DNA from 4 places in the Streptomyces sp. NPDC048297 genome. Region 4 is predicted to be linked to each of the others. Evidence: riboswitches for the same ligand, from Rfam matches in the RefSeq annotation. Region 4 holds a riboswitch; each other region holds the start of a gene.
What was found. A riboswitch is a leader RNA that binds a small molecule or an ion and turns the genes downstream of it on or off. The one in region 4 is predicted to bind cyclic di-AMP.
Positions count from the first base shown of each region.

Region 1: another riboswitch for cyclic di-AMP. It lies ahead of ACGFYV_RS09150 (transglycosylase family protein); the one in region 4 lies ahead of ACGFYV_RS04735 (M23 family metallopeptidase).
Region 2: another riboswitch for cyclic di-AMP. It lies ahead of ACGFYV_RS29350 (NlpC/P60 family protein); the one in region 4 lies ahead of ACGFYV_RS04735 (M23 family metallopeptidase).
Region 3: another riboswitch for cyclic di-AMP. It lies ahead of ACGFYV_RS37070 (M23 family metallopeptidase); the one in region 4 lies ahead of ACGFYV_RS04735 (M23 family metallopeptidase).

Region 1 is NZ_JBICZA010000006.1:186,211-189,738, reverse strand. It holds gene eno (phosphopyruvate hydratase) at 1-1,252, opposite strand, end outside; gene ACGFYV_RS09150 (transglycosylase family protein) at 1,524-2,231, opposite strand; cyclic di-AMP (ydaO/yuaA leader) riboswitch at 2,236-2,411, opposite strand; gene ACGFYV_RS09145 (transglycosylase family protein) at 2,610-3,528, opposite strand, start outside.
Region 2 is NZ_JBICZA010000032.1:93,583-97,110, reverse strand. It holds gene ACGFYV_RS29355 (dienelactone hydrolase family protein) at 1-335, opposite strand, end outside; gene ACGFYV_RS29350 (NlpC/P60 family protein) at 676-1,914, opposite strand; cyclic di-AMP (ydaO/yuaA leader) riboswitch at 1,922-2,096, opposite strand; gene pcrA (DNA helicase PcrA) at 2,380-3,528, shown strand, end outside.
Region 3 is NZ_JBICZA010000068.1:8,952-12,479, reverse strand. It holds gene ACGFYV_RS37075 (aldo/keto reductase) at 1-626, opposite strand, end outside; gene ACGFYV_RS37070 (M23 family metallopeptidase) at 958-2,022, opposite strand; cyclic di-AMP (ydaO/yuaA leader) riboswitch at 2,030-2,197, opposite strand; gene ACGFYV_RS37065 (PP2C family protein-serine/threonine phosphatase) at 2,430-3,528, opposite strand, start outside.
Region 4 is NZ_JBICZA010000003.1:209,707-213,234, forward strand. It holds gene ACGFYV_RS04730 (GntR family transcriptional regulator) at 105-800, opposite strand; gene ACGFYV_RS04735 (M23 family metallopeptidase) at 1,020-1,775, opposite strand; cyclic di-AMP (ydaO/yuaA leader) riboswitch at 1,788-1,952, opposite strand; gene ACGFYV_RS04740 (M16 family metallopeptidase) at 2,184-3,528, opposite strand, start outside.

The DNA of each region.
Region 1 (3,528 bases), on a different contig from region 4:
CGTACACCGCGGCGTCGTCGAGGATCTCCTCGATGCGCAGCAGCTGGTTGTACTTGGCGACGCGCTCGGAGCGGGCCGGGGCGCCGGTCTTGATCTGGCCGCAGTTGGTGGCGACGGCGAGGTCGGCGATGGTGACGTCCTCGGTCTCGCCGGAGCGGTGGGACATCATGCACTTGAAGCCGTTGCGCTGGGCCAGCTCGACGGCGTCCAGGGTCTCGGTGAGCGAGCCGATCTGGTTCACCTTCACCAGGAGGGCGTTGGCGGTGCCCTCCTCGATGCCGCGGGCCAGGCGCTCCGGGTTGGTGACGAACAGGTCGTCGCCGACGATCTGGACCTTGTCGCCGAGGCGGTCGGTGAGGACCTTCCAGCCGGCCCAGTCGTCCTCGAACAGCGGGTCCTCGATGGAGACGAGCGGGTAGGCCGCCACCAGCTCCTCGTAGTACTCGGTCATCTCGGCGGCCGAGCGGGACTTGCCCTCGAACTCGTACTTGCCGTCCTTGTAGAACTCGGACGCGGCGACGTCGAGCGCGAGCGCGATCTGCTCACCGGGGATGTAACCGGCCTGCTTGACGGCCTCCAGGATGAGGTCGAGGGCCTCGCGGTTGGAGCCGAGGTTCGGGGCGAAGCCGCCCTCGTCGCCGAGGCCGGTGGACAGGCCCTTGCCCTTCAGGACCTTCTTGAGGGTGTGGTAGACCTCGGTACCCCAGCGCAGCGCCTCGGAGAAGGACTCCGCGCCGATCGGGGCGATCATGAACTCCTGGATGTCCACGTTGGAGTCCGCGTGCGAGCCGCCGTTGAGGATGTTCATCATCGGCACGGGCAGCAGGTGCGCGTTGGGGCCGCCCAGGTAGCGGAACAGCGGCAGGTCGCTGGCCTCGGAGGCGGCGTGGGCGACGGCGAGGGAGACGCCGAGGATGGCGTTGGCGCCGAGGGAGCCCTTGTTGTCGGTGGCGTCCAGGTCGAACATGGCCTGGTCGATCAGGCGCTGCTCGGTGGCGTCGTAGCCGACCAGCTCCGGGCCGATCTGCTCGATGACGGCGAGGACGGCCTTCTCGACACCCTTGCCCTGGTAGCGGTTCGGGTCACCGTCACGGAGCTCGATGGCCTCGAAGGCACCGGTGGAGGCACCGGACGGAACGGCGGCACGACCCGTGCTGCCGTCGTCGAGGCCGACCTCGACCTCGACCGTGGGGTTGCCTCGGGAGTCCAGGATTTCCCGGGCTACGACGACGTCGATGGACGGCACGAGCATCTCCTTCTTGGAATGTGACGCTGGAAGAGCGGGGCTGTTGTGCCTTGCGGCTGTGCCTTGCGACTAGAGCCTAACCGTCCCAGGGGCGTCGGCCACCGACCGACCGTCCCGTGGACGGGGACTGCAGTGAGACGGTACCCATTGTTCATCAGCGGAACAAAGGGAGTTCACGAAATACGGAGGTTCATGAAAAAACCCCGCCCCGGTGCGTACGGGGGAACACGCACCGGGGCAGGGAGTCCGTGGGGACGGGGGAGGCCTGAGCCTGGGGTCACTTCAGGTGCAGCTGCTGACCCGGGTAGATGAGGTCGGCGTCCGCGACGATGTCCTTGTTCAGGTCGAACAGCTTCTTCCAGCCGCCCTTGACACCGTGCTTGCCGGCGATGGTGCTGAGGGTGTCGCCCTTGACCACCTTGTACTCGCCGTCACCCTTCTTGACCTTCTTGCCGGTCGGGGTGGTGACGGTCTTGCTCGCGGCCGGGCGGTCCGCCGAACGGGAGGCGGCCTGCTGGTCGGTGGAGCGGGTGGTGGTGCTCGGCGCGGCGGGCTTGGCGGGGGCCGGCTTCGCGGGGGCGGGCTTCGCGGCGGCGGGAGCGGCGCCGTAGGGGGTGCTGGACAGGCCCGTGCCGCAGACCGGCCAGGCGCCCTTGCCCTGGGCGGCGAGGACCTTCTCGGCGACGGTGATCTGCTGCTGCTCGAAGGCCAGGTCGGCGCGGGAGGCGTAGGCCGTGCCGCCGTACGCGGCCCAGGTGGAGGCGGAGAACTGCAGACCGCCGTAGTAGCCGTTGCCGGTGTTGATGGACCAGTTGCCACCGGACTCGCACTGGGCGACCTTGTCCCACTCCGAGGCGGTGGCGGCGGAGGCGTTGCCGGCCGCCATCAGCGGGGCGACGACGACGGCGCCGGCCACGCCGGCGAGCGTGACGGCGCGAAGAGCCTTGGCCGGACGACGGTGCTTGCCCTTGCTGGAAAACAGCATGGATCGATCCCCTCACCGACGCCTGCGAGGTGAGCTGTCGGGTTCGGGCCGGTTGAGTTGCCCGGCCGTCCCTCCCGTCTTCCGGGAGGCACGGCTTCACCCCGAGCCGGTCGCGGCATCAACTGCCGGATCCGGCGCCTACCTTGGGTCCCCCGCTCCTGCCTACGGCGCGTGACGCGTCGACTGTTCCCGGGCGACCGCTGGCAGGATTCGGCGTTGCGGATGCCGGGGCTCGTGGTGACGAGCGGCCTCGACCGTAGGCAGGCGTTCGGCGGAATTCCAAAGACGATCAGGGCTTCTGAGACTCATCCCACACTTTCACCAAAACGGACATTAGCGGGTGAAGTGGGGCGCCAACTCCCCCTGTCCGCCGCCCACTCAGGAACCGACGTGCAGGGTCTGACCGGGGGCGATGTCGTCCGGGTCGGCGCCGACGGCCTTCTTGTTCTGAGCGTAGAGCGCGTGCCATCCGCCGTCGACGTCAAGGGAGTCGGCGATGGAGCTGAGCGTGTCGCCCTCGCGGACGGTGTAGTCGTCCGCGTCACGGGAGGCGTGACGGCCCGAGGCGTGGCCGCTTTGACCGTTTGTCACGCTTTCGTCCGCAGTGCCGCCACGGTGACGTCCGCCACCGTCGAGGGCGCCGGTGTCGACCAGACTCCAAGAGCTGCCGGTCTGCCACGAATTGCCCGGGTCGCCGAGCGTGGGGTCGGAGGCGGCCGAACCCTCACCCTCCTGCGACGCCCCGGTTCCGGGCGAGGCCGACATGTCGGACTCGGCGGCACCCGCACCCTCACGGGCGTCACCGAAACCGGAACCCTGGCCCACACCCGGGGACGGCGTGGCGGACGCACCCACGGAGGGGTCCGACGAGTCCGAGAGGTCCGACGAGTCGGACGAAGAGGATGAACCCGACTTGTCGGACGAGTTCGACGAGTCGGTCGAGTCGGGTGAGCCGGACTTCTTGCCGGACCCGGAGTCGTCGCTCTGGGAGTCGGAGGAGTGGCCGGAGTTGCCCTTGCCCGAGCCCTGGGAGTCGGAGCCCCCGACGCCCGTGTCGACGTCAGCGGAAGCGGAGTCGGCGGTCATCCCGGAGAGCAGGGCGCAGGTGGCCCAGGGGGTGGTGCCCTGGTCGGCGAGGATCCTCTCGGCGACCGCGATCTGCTGCGACCGGCTCGCCCGGTCGGCATTGTCGGCGTACTGGGTGCCGCCGTACTTGACCCAGTCCTCGTGCGAGATCTGCAGGCCGCCGTAGTACCCGTTGCCGTTGTCGGCGCTCCAGGAGCCGCCGCTCTCGCAC
Region 2 (3,528 bases), on a different contig from region 4:
GGACCGACGAAGGACTCGAAGATCTCGTCGACCGGCTCGCCGACCCGCATCGCCCGGCGCAGGTCGGCGCGGGCCTGCTCGTCGGCGGCGGAACGGGGCCGGTCACCGCACCCGGGGGCGTCGATGGAGGCCACCGCGTAGCCGTACGCCGCGGAGAGCCGGGCGCGGGCCACCAGCCGGGGTTCCGCCTTGGGCAGGCCGTTGTTGTGGGCCATCAGGATCAGCGGGACCGGTGTGGCGGACTCAGGCGTCCACAGGGTGCCGGGGGTCTCGCCGAGGATGAACTCGCGCTCGAGGACGCCGTCGTCGAGGCGTTGTTCGGAAGTGAAGTGCATGGTCGTGCCTTTCGGGAGTGCGCGTGAACGGCGCTCCCGGACGACCTATCGCCCGACCGTGACCCCGGAGGGGAGCACCCATGTCGATATTGCGTTCACGGGTACCACCTCCTCGTTCTCTCGCACGGCCTCCGGAAAAGTAGCAGTGGCCGCCGTGGTCCGCCAACGGGTTTTCGCGGAGGGCTCCGTGGACGGCTCCGTGGCCGGATGCCACGGAGCCGCTCGCCGGCGGATCCGAAGCGGCTATGCCGCGCGCTCAGGTCCGAAGCCGTCCTGCGGCGCGCTCAGGTCCGAAGCCGTCCTGCGGCGCGCTCAGGTCCGAAGCCGTCCTGCGGCGCGCTCAGGCCGGGCGCACCACGCTGTGGATGATCGACGAGCCGGCGTAGTAGATCGACTCCTCGCGGACGTACGCGCCGGGCTTGGGCGCGTGGATCATCATGCCGTTGCCTATGTAGATGCCGACGTGGCTGATGTCGTCGTAGAAGAAGATCAGGTCGCCGGGCCGGGCGTCCGTCAGGGACACCGTGGTGCCCGCGGCGACCTGGTCGTACGTGGTGCGCGGGAGGCTGACGCCGGCGGCCTTCCAGGAGGCCTGGGTCAGGCCGGAGCAGTCGTACGAGCCCGGTCCGGTCGCGCCCCAGACGTACGGCTTGCCTATCTGGGCGCGGGCGAAGGCGATCGCCTTCTCGGCCTTGGTGGTCGACGTGCCGGTGGACGTCGAACCACCGGACGTGGAACCGCCCGACATCGATCCGCCGGACGTCGATCCGCCCGACGATGACGAACCGCCGGTGGTCGACGAACCGCCGGACGTGGACGACTCGCTGTCCTGCTGAGCCTGCGCCTCCGCCTGCTGGCGTGCCCGTTCCGCCGCCGCCTGCTTCTTCGCCAGCGCGGCAGCCTCGCGCGCGGCCTGCTCCTGCTTCTGCTTCTCGATGGCCGCGAGCCGCGCCTTCTCCTCGGCCGTCAGCTCGGACAGCAACTCGCGCGCGGAGGCGAGCTTCTTCTGGACGGTGGACTTGGTCGTCCGCAGTTCCCGCTGCGACTCGGAGAGGGTCTGGAGGCTCTCGGCGGCCTCCCGGCGCTTCTTCATGGTCGCGGACTGCTCGGTGACGTAGTCGTCGACCGCGGTCTTCTGCCGTGAGGTCAGCCGGTTCATCAGCTGGGTCTGGTCGAAGTAGTCCTGCGGGTCGTTCGCGAGCAGCAAGGTGGCGGTCTGGGGCGTGGCGGCCCCGGTCCGGTACTGGGCGGCGGCGAACGTGCCCAGCTCCTCGCGCGCCTGGTTCAGCCGCTCGGTGCGCTTGGCCACGTCGTCGCGCAGGGCGTCGACCTGCTTGCGCTGTCTGCCGGCCCGCTCCTTGGCGGCGTTGTACTTCTCGGTCGCCGACTCCGCCTGGCGGTAGAGGTCGTCGACCTTCTTCTCGACCTCCTCCACGCTCGGCTTCCCGCCGGCCGAGGGAGCGGCGTCGGCCGTCTGGGACAGCACGGCCACCGAGGTGAGGGCGGCGGTGGCGAGCATGGGGGTGCGAAGACCTGCTCCGAGCGTGCCCGAGGGGCGCGGCTTGCGGTGCGACGCCAAGGGAGGCGACTCCTTCCGTCTGCCGCCTACCGGGTTAGCTGTCGGGTTCGGGCGGGTGGTTCGGAAGGCTTGCCCTACGGCTCGCGTCCCGTGCGGAACGTGGGCCGATTCACCCCAGGGAACGGTGGGTCCCCGGCTCCGCGCGCCGCGCAGCGACGCGATGGACTCGGCGGAGGCCGCGCGACCCGGCGGGGTTCGCCGGTAACGGGCGTGCGGCCCGACCGGCAACCTAGCCAACTCGTGTGACTCGTGTGAAGGTTGGTGCACCATATGTCCGATACATTTTCGTGACCTTGTCGTGGGACCGCTCCCGGGTCACGAGGTGATTCCGCTGCGTGAGGGCCCGGTGGCCGCCGGAATACGGCAAGAACGCGCCCCGGCAAGGAAGATCGACCGCCCTGTCGAAGCGGCCGGGTTCCCGATGCGGCACCGGTTGTCAGTGCGGCGCCCTAGACTCGGAGAGCGATGAGCAGCCTCTTTGACGACAGCTTCCTGGCGGACCTCCAGAGCCCTCGCGGGCAGGAGGGGGAGCCCCCGCCGCCGCCCGAGGACGATCACGTTCCGGAGTCGATTCCGGACGATCTGTTCGGCGGGAAGTTCGACGCGCCCCTGGACCGCGACGATTACTACCGCGACGGCGCTCCCCGGCCTGCCCTCGACGCGGCGGCGCTCCTTGAGGGGCTGAACGAGAACCAGCGCGCCGCGGTCGTCCACGCCGGCTCCCCGCTGCTCATCGTCGCCGGCGCCGGTTCAGGCAAGACCCGTGTGCTGACGCACCGCATCGCCCACCTGCTCGCCGAGCGGCACGTGCACCCGGGCCAGATCCTCGCGATCACCTTCACCAACAAGGCCGCGGGCGAGATGAAGGAGCGCGTCGAGCAGCTCGTCGGCCCGCGCGCGAACGCGATGTGGGTCATGACCTTCCACAGCGCGTGCGTCCGCATCCTGCGCCGCGAGTCGAAGAGGCTCGGCTTCACCTCGTCCTTCTCGATCTACGACGCCGCCGACAGCAAGCGCCTGATGGCCCTGGTCTGCCGTGACCTGGACCTCGACCCCAAGCGCTTCCCGCCCAAGTCCTTCAGCGCCAAGATCAGCAACCTCAAGAACGAGCTGATCGACGAGGAGGACTTCGCCGCCCAGGCCACCGACGGCTTCGAGAAGACCCTCGCCCAGGCCTACGCGCTCTACCAGTCGCGGCTGCGCGAGGCCAACGCGCTCGACTTCGACGACCTGATCATGACGACCGTCAACCTGCTGCGCGCCTTCCCGGACGTCGCCGAGCACTACCGCCGCCGCTTCCGGCACATCCTCGTCGACGAGTACCAGGACACCAACCACGCCCAGTACGCCCTGGTGCGCGAGCTGGTCGGCACCGGCGAGCGCCCCGCCGCGGACGTGGACGCCCCGCCGGGAGAGCACGACCTCCCGCCCGCCGAACTGTGCGTCGTGGGTGACGCGGACCAGTCGATCTACGCCTTCCGCGGCGCGACCATCCGCAACATCCTCCAGTTCGAGGAGGACTACCCGAACGCGACGACGATCCTGCTGGAGCAGAACTACCGCTCCACGCAGACGATCCTGTCCGCCGCCAACGCGGTCATCGAGCGCAACGAG
Region 3 (3,528 bases), on a different contig from region 4:
AGGCCCTCGCGGGCTACGAGGTCCTGCAGCGGGCCCTCGTAGGTGTCGCGGGAGACCAGGTTGTAGTGCGGCTGGACGGCGACGTAGCGGGCGAGGCCCTCGCGGGCGGAGAAGTCGAGGGAGGCCCGCAGACGCTCGGGGGTGATGTTGGAAGCGGCGATCTGCCGGACCTTGCCCGCCTTCACCAGTTCGTCGAGGGCCCCGATGATCTCCTCGACCGGCACCTCGGGCTGGTCGAAGTGGGTGTAGTAGAGATCGATGTAGTCGGTGTCCAGGCGGCGCAGGGACGCGTCGGCGGCGGCCTTGATGTTGGCCGCGGTAAGGCCCTGGTACTCCGGGTGCTGGCTGACCTTGGTCGCGACGACGACGTCCGAGCGGTTGCCGCGGGCCTTGAGCCACTTGCCGATGATCGTCTCGGACTCGCCGCCCTTGTGGCCCTCGATCCACGCCGAGTAGGAGTCGGCCGTGTCGACGAAGTTGCCACCGGCGGCCGTGTACGCGTCGAGGACGGCGAAGGACGCCTCCTCGTCGGCGGTCCAGCCGAAGACGTTGCCTCCGAGGGCCAGCGGGAAGACCTTGAGGTCGGAGGCGCCGAGCTTACGCAGAGAAGGGTGAGAAGCAGTCATGCTTCACTTCAACCGCCACCCCCGCCACACCCATTCCGGCCTTCCTGCGAACAGAGTGTGAAACCACCCGGACGGAGCAGGTGCGGGCCCGGGGGCGGCGTGCGGCATGCGCGCTGCGGGCGTACGAGCCCGGGAGGCAAACGCGCCCGGAGGGCGTGCGCGCCGGAGGCCCTGGCGTCGGGGGGATGTCGCCAGGGCCGCCGGGGACCGGTCGTGGAGGGGGTGGTTCAGGACCGGCCGGGACGGTCGCGGGGGCAGGGTGTTCAGGACCTGCCCGGGACCGGTCGCGTGCGGACGATCAGGTGCGGGCCGGTAGTGGGGCGGTGACCGCTCAGGGGGTGAGGCCCTTGTCGCGCAGCCACGTCATCGGGTCGATGCCGGTGGACTGGCCGCCGGGGTGGACCTCCAGGTGGAGGTGCGGGCCGGTGACGTTGCCGGTGGCGCCGACGCGGCCGATGACCTCTCCGGTGGTGACCTTCTGGCCGACGGAGACGCTGATCGAGGACTGGTGGCAGAACCACAGCTCGGTGCCGTCGTCGAGGGTGAGGACGGTGCGGTAGCCGTACGCGCCGGCCCAGCCCGCCTCGGTGACCGTGCCGCCGTGGATGGCCTGGATGAGCGTGCCGGTGGGCGCGGCGAAGTCGAGGCCGGTGTGGTAGCCGGAGGACCACATGGAGCCGGGCTGACCGAAGGTGCCGGTGATGGTGTACGAGACGACCGGCAGCTTGTACTGCTTCGCCAGCGCGGCCAGGCGCTCCGCCTCGGCCTTCTTCCTGGCCTCGGCAGCCGCCTTCTCCTTCTCGGCGGCGGCCTTGGCCGCGGCCTCCTTCTTCGCCTTGTCGGCGGCCTCGGCGGCGGCCTTCTCGGCCGCCGCGGCAGCGGCAGCCGTGGCCTTCTCCTCGGCCCGGCTGTCGGCCTTGCTCTGCTGCTGCTCGGCCTGCGCCATGATCCGGTTGCGCAGGGCCTCGCCCGCGTCGGCGCCCTTCGCGGCGTCGGCGGAGGTCACGCCGACGTTGGTGAGGGAGGCGGGGGCGGCCTTGGGCGCGTCGGAGGAGCCGTCGAACAGGTTCTCGACGGAGGCCATGGACGGCAGATGGTCGGGGATGTGGTCGGGCAGCGAGATGGACACCGGCGGCTTGCCGGTGTTCGCGCTGGCGATGCCACCCGCGCCGACGGCGGCTATGACACCGACACCGAGGACGGTGGAGCTGCGGGCGAGTCCGCCGCGCTGCTTGGCGACGCGGTGCCGTCCGCGCACCGGGCGGACGGACTCCTCGGTGGGGTTCCACTCCTCCCAGGGGCCCTCGTCGGGGCCGCGACCGCCGTAGCCGAAGGTCTCGGGTTCTCGCTGAGCGGGCACGAACGGGGCTTGTGGGGCAGGCCGGTTGGACGCCACGCGGGCGTACTCCTTTCCTTCCTTCGCCTACCGGGTTAGCTGACGGGTTCGGAGCAGGAAGGTCTCCTACGCGCGTATACCTGTCGTGAGTCGAGCAGTTCACGACGGCGTCCGCGTGATTCACCCCAAGGTGGTGGTTCCCCGGTTCCCTTGCGAGATTCGGCGCGTGCGCACGGAGCCGCCTCTTGTGACGGCTGGGACGACCGCGCTGCGTTATCGAACGTTAATAGACCGGGGTGCCAGATTCCAAGCCGTTCAGCCTGATCATTCCCACTCTCCGGGGTGGACGTAGCCGTCAGGACCGGGGGAAAACGGGCGAGTTGGCCCACGTTCAGGAGTCACTCGGTTTTTGATGGTGTCTCAGATGTTATGCGGAGGGCTGCCGCCCGGTCACCGTGCGTGAGAGTTCAGTTCAGGGCGGGTCGCCGTACGGCCAGCAGCGCCATGTCGTCCGCCATCCCGCCGCCCGAGTGCCGCCGTACCTCCGAGGCGAGCCGGCCGAGCAGGATGCCGGGGTCCGGGCAGCGGCGTCCGGCGAGCCGGCGCGCGGGGTCGTAGAACCGGCCGTGGGCGTCCCGGGCCTCGGACAGGCCGTCGGTGTAGAGCAGCAGGGTGGCGCCGTCCGGGAAGGGGGTCCGGTGGGCGCGGTCGGGCCACATGCCGAGGTCGCTCATGCCGAGGGGCAGGGCGGGCTCGTGCGCCGTGAGGGCGCGCAGGGTGCCGTCGGGGTGCAGCATGAACGGCGGCGGGTGGCCGCGGTTGAGGATGCGGGCGACGCCGTCGTCGTGCGGGAGTTCGGCGAGGACGGCGGTCGTGAAGCCTTCGAAGGCGTCGAGCCCCTCCCGCCGGGTGCCCTCGCGGGCCAGCGCCCTCTCCAGCCGTGCGGCCACCGCCTCCAGCGTGGCCTCCTGCTCGGCGGCCTCGCGGAACGCCCCGATCACGACGGCCACGGCGGCGACCGCCCCCATGCCCTTGCCGCGCACGTCCCCGACGATCAGCCGTACGCCGTGCGGGGTGTCCTGCACCGCGTACAGGTCGCCGCCGATGTACGCGCCCTCCTGGGCCGCCTCGTACCGAGCCGCGATGTCGAACCCGCCGATCCGCGCGGCGGGTTCGGGCAGGACGGCGCGCTGGGCGGCCTCGGCGATCTCCCGGGCGGAGGCGAGCCGTTCGTCGCCGCGGCGTACGACGCGGTTGATGACGAGGGCGAGGACGGCGACCGTGACGACGGTGACGGCCTCGGTGACGGCGCTGGCGTCCGGCAGGGCGTAGCGGGTGTGCACGAGGAGGGCGGCGAGCACGGTGGCGAGGCCGGTGAGAGCCGTGGTGCGCAGCGAGGCCAGGGGCGCGGCGACCAGCGGGGCGGCCGTGAAGAACGGGACGGCGGTGTAGGCGGGCGGGGTGAGCAGGTCGTACAGGATCCCGCCGGTGACCAGGAGCGTGGGCAGGGTGCGGGCGAGTGTCCGCGGTCTGGGGTGGCGGCCGCGGTCCCGGGGCGTGGGTGCG
Region 4 (3,528 bases):
GAGCGGGCGCGCGGAAAACCCGGAGGGAAATCGCGGGCGCACGGGAATTCGGGTACCCGGAATGCACCCCGTGGAATTACCCCTCTTTGTATACGGTGCCCGTGTTAATGCCGTGGGCGCGATGTGTTTACGGCATGTTGCGAAGTCCTCACGCGCGACTGGCGGTCCGTGCCGCCGGAGAAGCGCAACCGGTGCGCAAGGGCCGCGCGCTCGGTGTGCAGGGCCGTGACCGCCCGCGCGCGCTCGCCGTCGCCGCGCGCCACCGCGTCCACGATCGCGCCGTGCTCCGCCCAGGACTCCACCGGGCTCGACGGCACGTCCACCGTGTACATCCAGGCGATCTTGTGCCGCAGCTGGGTGAGCGTCGAGGTCAGCGACTGGCTGCCACAGGCCTGGGCGAGCGTCTCGTGGAACCAGCCGCCGAGCGAGCGCAGATCCTCGCTGCGCCCCCGCTCGGCCCGCTCCTGCCCCAGTCTGACCAGGCCGCGCAGCACCTTCAGATGGGCATCGGTGCGCCGCTGCGCGGCCCGTGCGGCGCCGAGCGGCTCCAGCAGCAGGCGCATCTCCAGCAGGTCGGCGGCCTCCTGCTCGGTCGGCTCGGCCACGCACGCGCCGGCGTGCCGCCGGGTCACCACGAAGCCCTCGGCCTCCAGGGTGCGCAGGGCCTCGCGCACGGGGACGCGCGAGACGCCGTAGCGGCGGGCGAGGACTTCCTCGGTGAGACGGCTGCCGCGCTCGTGGACACCCACGACGATGTCGTCCCGGATCGCCGTGCACACCGACTGTGCCGGAATACGCATGACCGACCTCCGTCTTCATCCCCGTGAAACGTCGACGATGGACGTCCGCTCAGTGACTGTATTCCAATCGGCGGGAATTTCCGACGGCGGGCAGGAATCCGTGGATATTTTTTGGCCAGTCGACCGGGTAAGAGGCGTGGAAAACGACGAAAGCCCCGACTCGGATGAGCCGGGGCTTTCACGGTGCGCTGCGTTTCGGACGGCCGCCGCGCGGGACCGTCAGACGGACACGCCGTGCTTGCGGAGGTAGGCGACCGGGTCGACGTCCGAGCCGTACTCGGGGGTCGTCCGGGCCTCGAAGTGCAGGTGCGGTCCGGTGACGTTGCCGGTCGCGCCGGACAGGCCGATCCGCTGGCCCGGCACGACCCGCTGGCCCACGCCGACGCCGATGGACGACAGGTGGCCGTACTGGGTGTACATGCCGTCGGCCATCCGGATCACGATCTGGTTGCCGTACGCCCCGCCCCAGCCGGTGGAGACGACCGTGCCGGAGCCGACCGCGTGGACCGTCGTCCCGCTCGCCGCGTGGAAGTCGATGCCGGTGTGGGAGCCGGAGGACCACAGGGAGCTGCTCGCCATGTAGCCGGTGGAGACGTACGAGTGCGCGATCGGGGGGACGAACGCGTTCAGGCGCTTGCGCTCCGCCTCGCGGGCGGCGCGGGCCTTGGCCTCCCGTGCCTGCTTCGCGCGCTCGGCGGCGGCCTTGGCGGCGGCCTCCTCGGCGGCCTTCCGCTCGGCGGCGGCCTTCTGCGCGGCGGCCTGCGCGTCGATCTCCTCGGCGAGCCTGGCGCTGACGGTGATGACGGGGGTGAGACCGGTCCGCTCGACGGAGTTCTCCGCGGCGAGTGCGGGCGAGGCCATGAGGGTGCCGACGACACCGGTGGTGGTGAGGGCAGCGATACCGACCGCCGAAGCGGTGGTGCGCATGACCCGGCCGGGCTTGCGGTGCTTCCCGGAGGCGCACATGAACGCCATGAGCTGGCTGGTCCTTTCCTTCCCTCTCGCCTACCGGGTTAGCTGACGGGTTCGGAGCAGGAAGGTCTCCTACGGACTCCCTCGCCGTGGCGCGGGCGTCCGATTCACCCCAGGGACTGCGGTTGGGTCCCCGGCTCCCCTGGCTCGCGCCGTACGGGGACTCGGCGATGACTGTCCGGTGCCGCGGGCGCGGCGCACTGCATGACGAACAGCCCGGAAGACGCTAAAGGGGGCGACTGCCGATCCCCAAACGGATCCGGGCTTTTGTAGCGCATCCCACAGGGCAGACCGGCAACCTCCGTCCGAAACCGGACATCTCAGGGGTGTTGCCGCGGCACGGCCGGGAACGGCAAGGGCCCTGACGACCCGTCGGTCGCCAGGGCCCACGCGCATCGTCGTGCGCGGCCTCTACTCAGCGGCCACGACGGTGACTTCACCGATGCCGAGCGCCTCGACCGGCTCCTTGATCTGAGCCGCGTCACCGACGAGGACGGTCACCAGGCGGTCCACCGGGAAGGCGTTCACGACCGCCGCGGTGGCCTCCACGGTGCCGGTGGCGGCCAACTGCCGGTAAAGCTGCGCCTGGAAGTCGTCCGGCAGCTCCTGCTCGACCTGGTCGGCCAGCGTGCCCGCGACGGCCGCCGCGGTCTCGTACTTCAGCGGCGCCACCCCGACGAGGTTCTGCACGGCGACGTCCCGCTCGGCGTCGGTCAGGCCCTCCGCCGCGAGCGTGCGCAGCACCGTCCACAGGTCCTGGAGCGCGGGACCGGTGTTCGGGGTGTCCACCGAGCCGCTGATGGCGAGCATCGAGGCACCGGCGGCCCCTCCGGCGGAAGGCGCCGCGGAGCGCAGGACCTGCCCGAAGGCGCGTACGCCGTAGGTGTAGCCCTTCTCCTCGCGCAGGACCCGGTCCAGGCGGGAGGTGAGGGTGCCGCCGAGGCAGTAGGTGCCGAGCACCTGCGCCGGCCACACGCGGTCGTGCCGGTCGGGGCCGATCCGGCCGATGAGCAGCTGGGTCTGGACGGCGCCGGGCCGGTCCACGATGACGACCCGGCCGGTGTCGTCGGCGGACACGGGCGGCACGGGCCGCGGCGTGCCGGGGGTGCCGGTCCAGGCGCCCAGGGTGTCGGCGAGCAGCTCGTCCAGGTCGGTGCCGGTGAGGTCGCCGACGACGACCGCGGTGGCCGTCGCGGGGCGCACATGGCGGTCGTAGAAGGCGCGTACGGCCGCCGCGTCGATCTTCTCGACCGTGTCCTCGGTGCCCTGGCGCGGCCGGGACATGCGCGAGGTCGCCGGGAACAGCTCCCTGGAGAGTTCCTTGGCGGCCCGGCGGGAGGGGTTGGCCATCTCGTGCGGGATCTCGTCCAGGCGGTTGCGGACCAGCCGCTCGACCTCGCTCTCGGCGAAGGCGGGCGCGCGCAGGGCGTCGGCGAGCAGGCCGAGGCCCTTGGCGAGGCGGGAGGCGGGGACCTCCAGGCTGATCCGGACGCCGGGGTGGTCGGCGTGCGCGTCGAGCGTGGCGCCGGCGCGCTCCAGTTCGGCGGCGAACTCCTCGGCGGAGTGCTTGTCGGTGCCCTCGGAGAAGGCCCGCGCCATGATCGTGCCGACGCCGTCCAGGCCGGCCGGCTCGGCGTCCAGGGGCGCGTCCAGGAGCACCTCGACGGCGACGACCTGCTGGCCGGGGCGGTGGCAGCGCAGGACGGTCAGGCCGTTGTCCAGCGTGCCGCGTTCGGGGGCCGGGAACGCCCAGGGC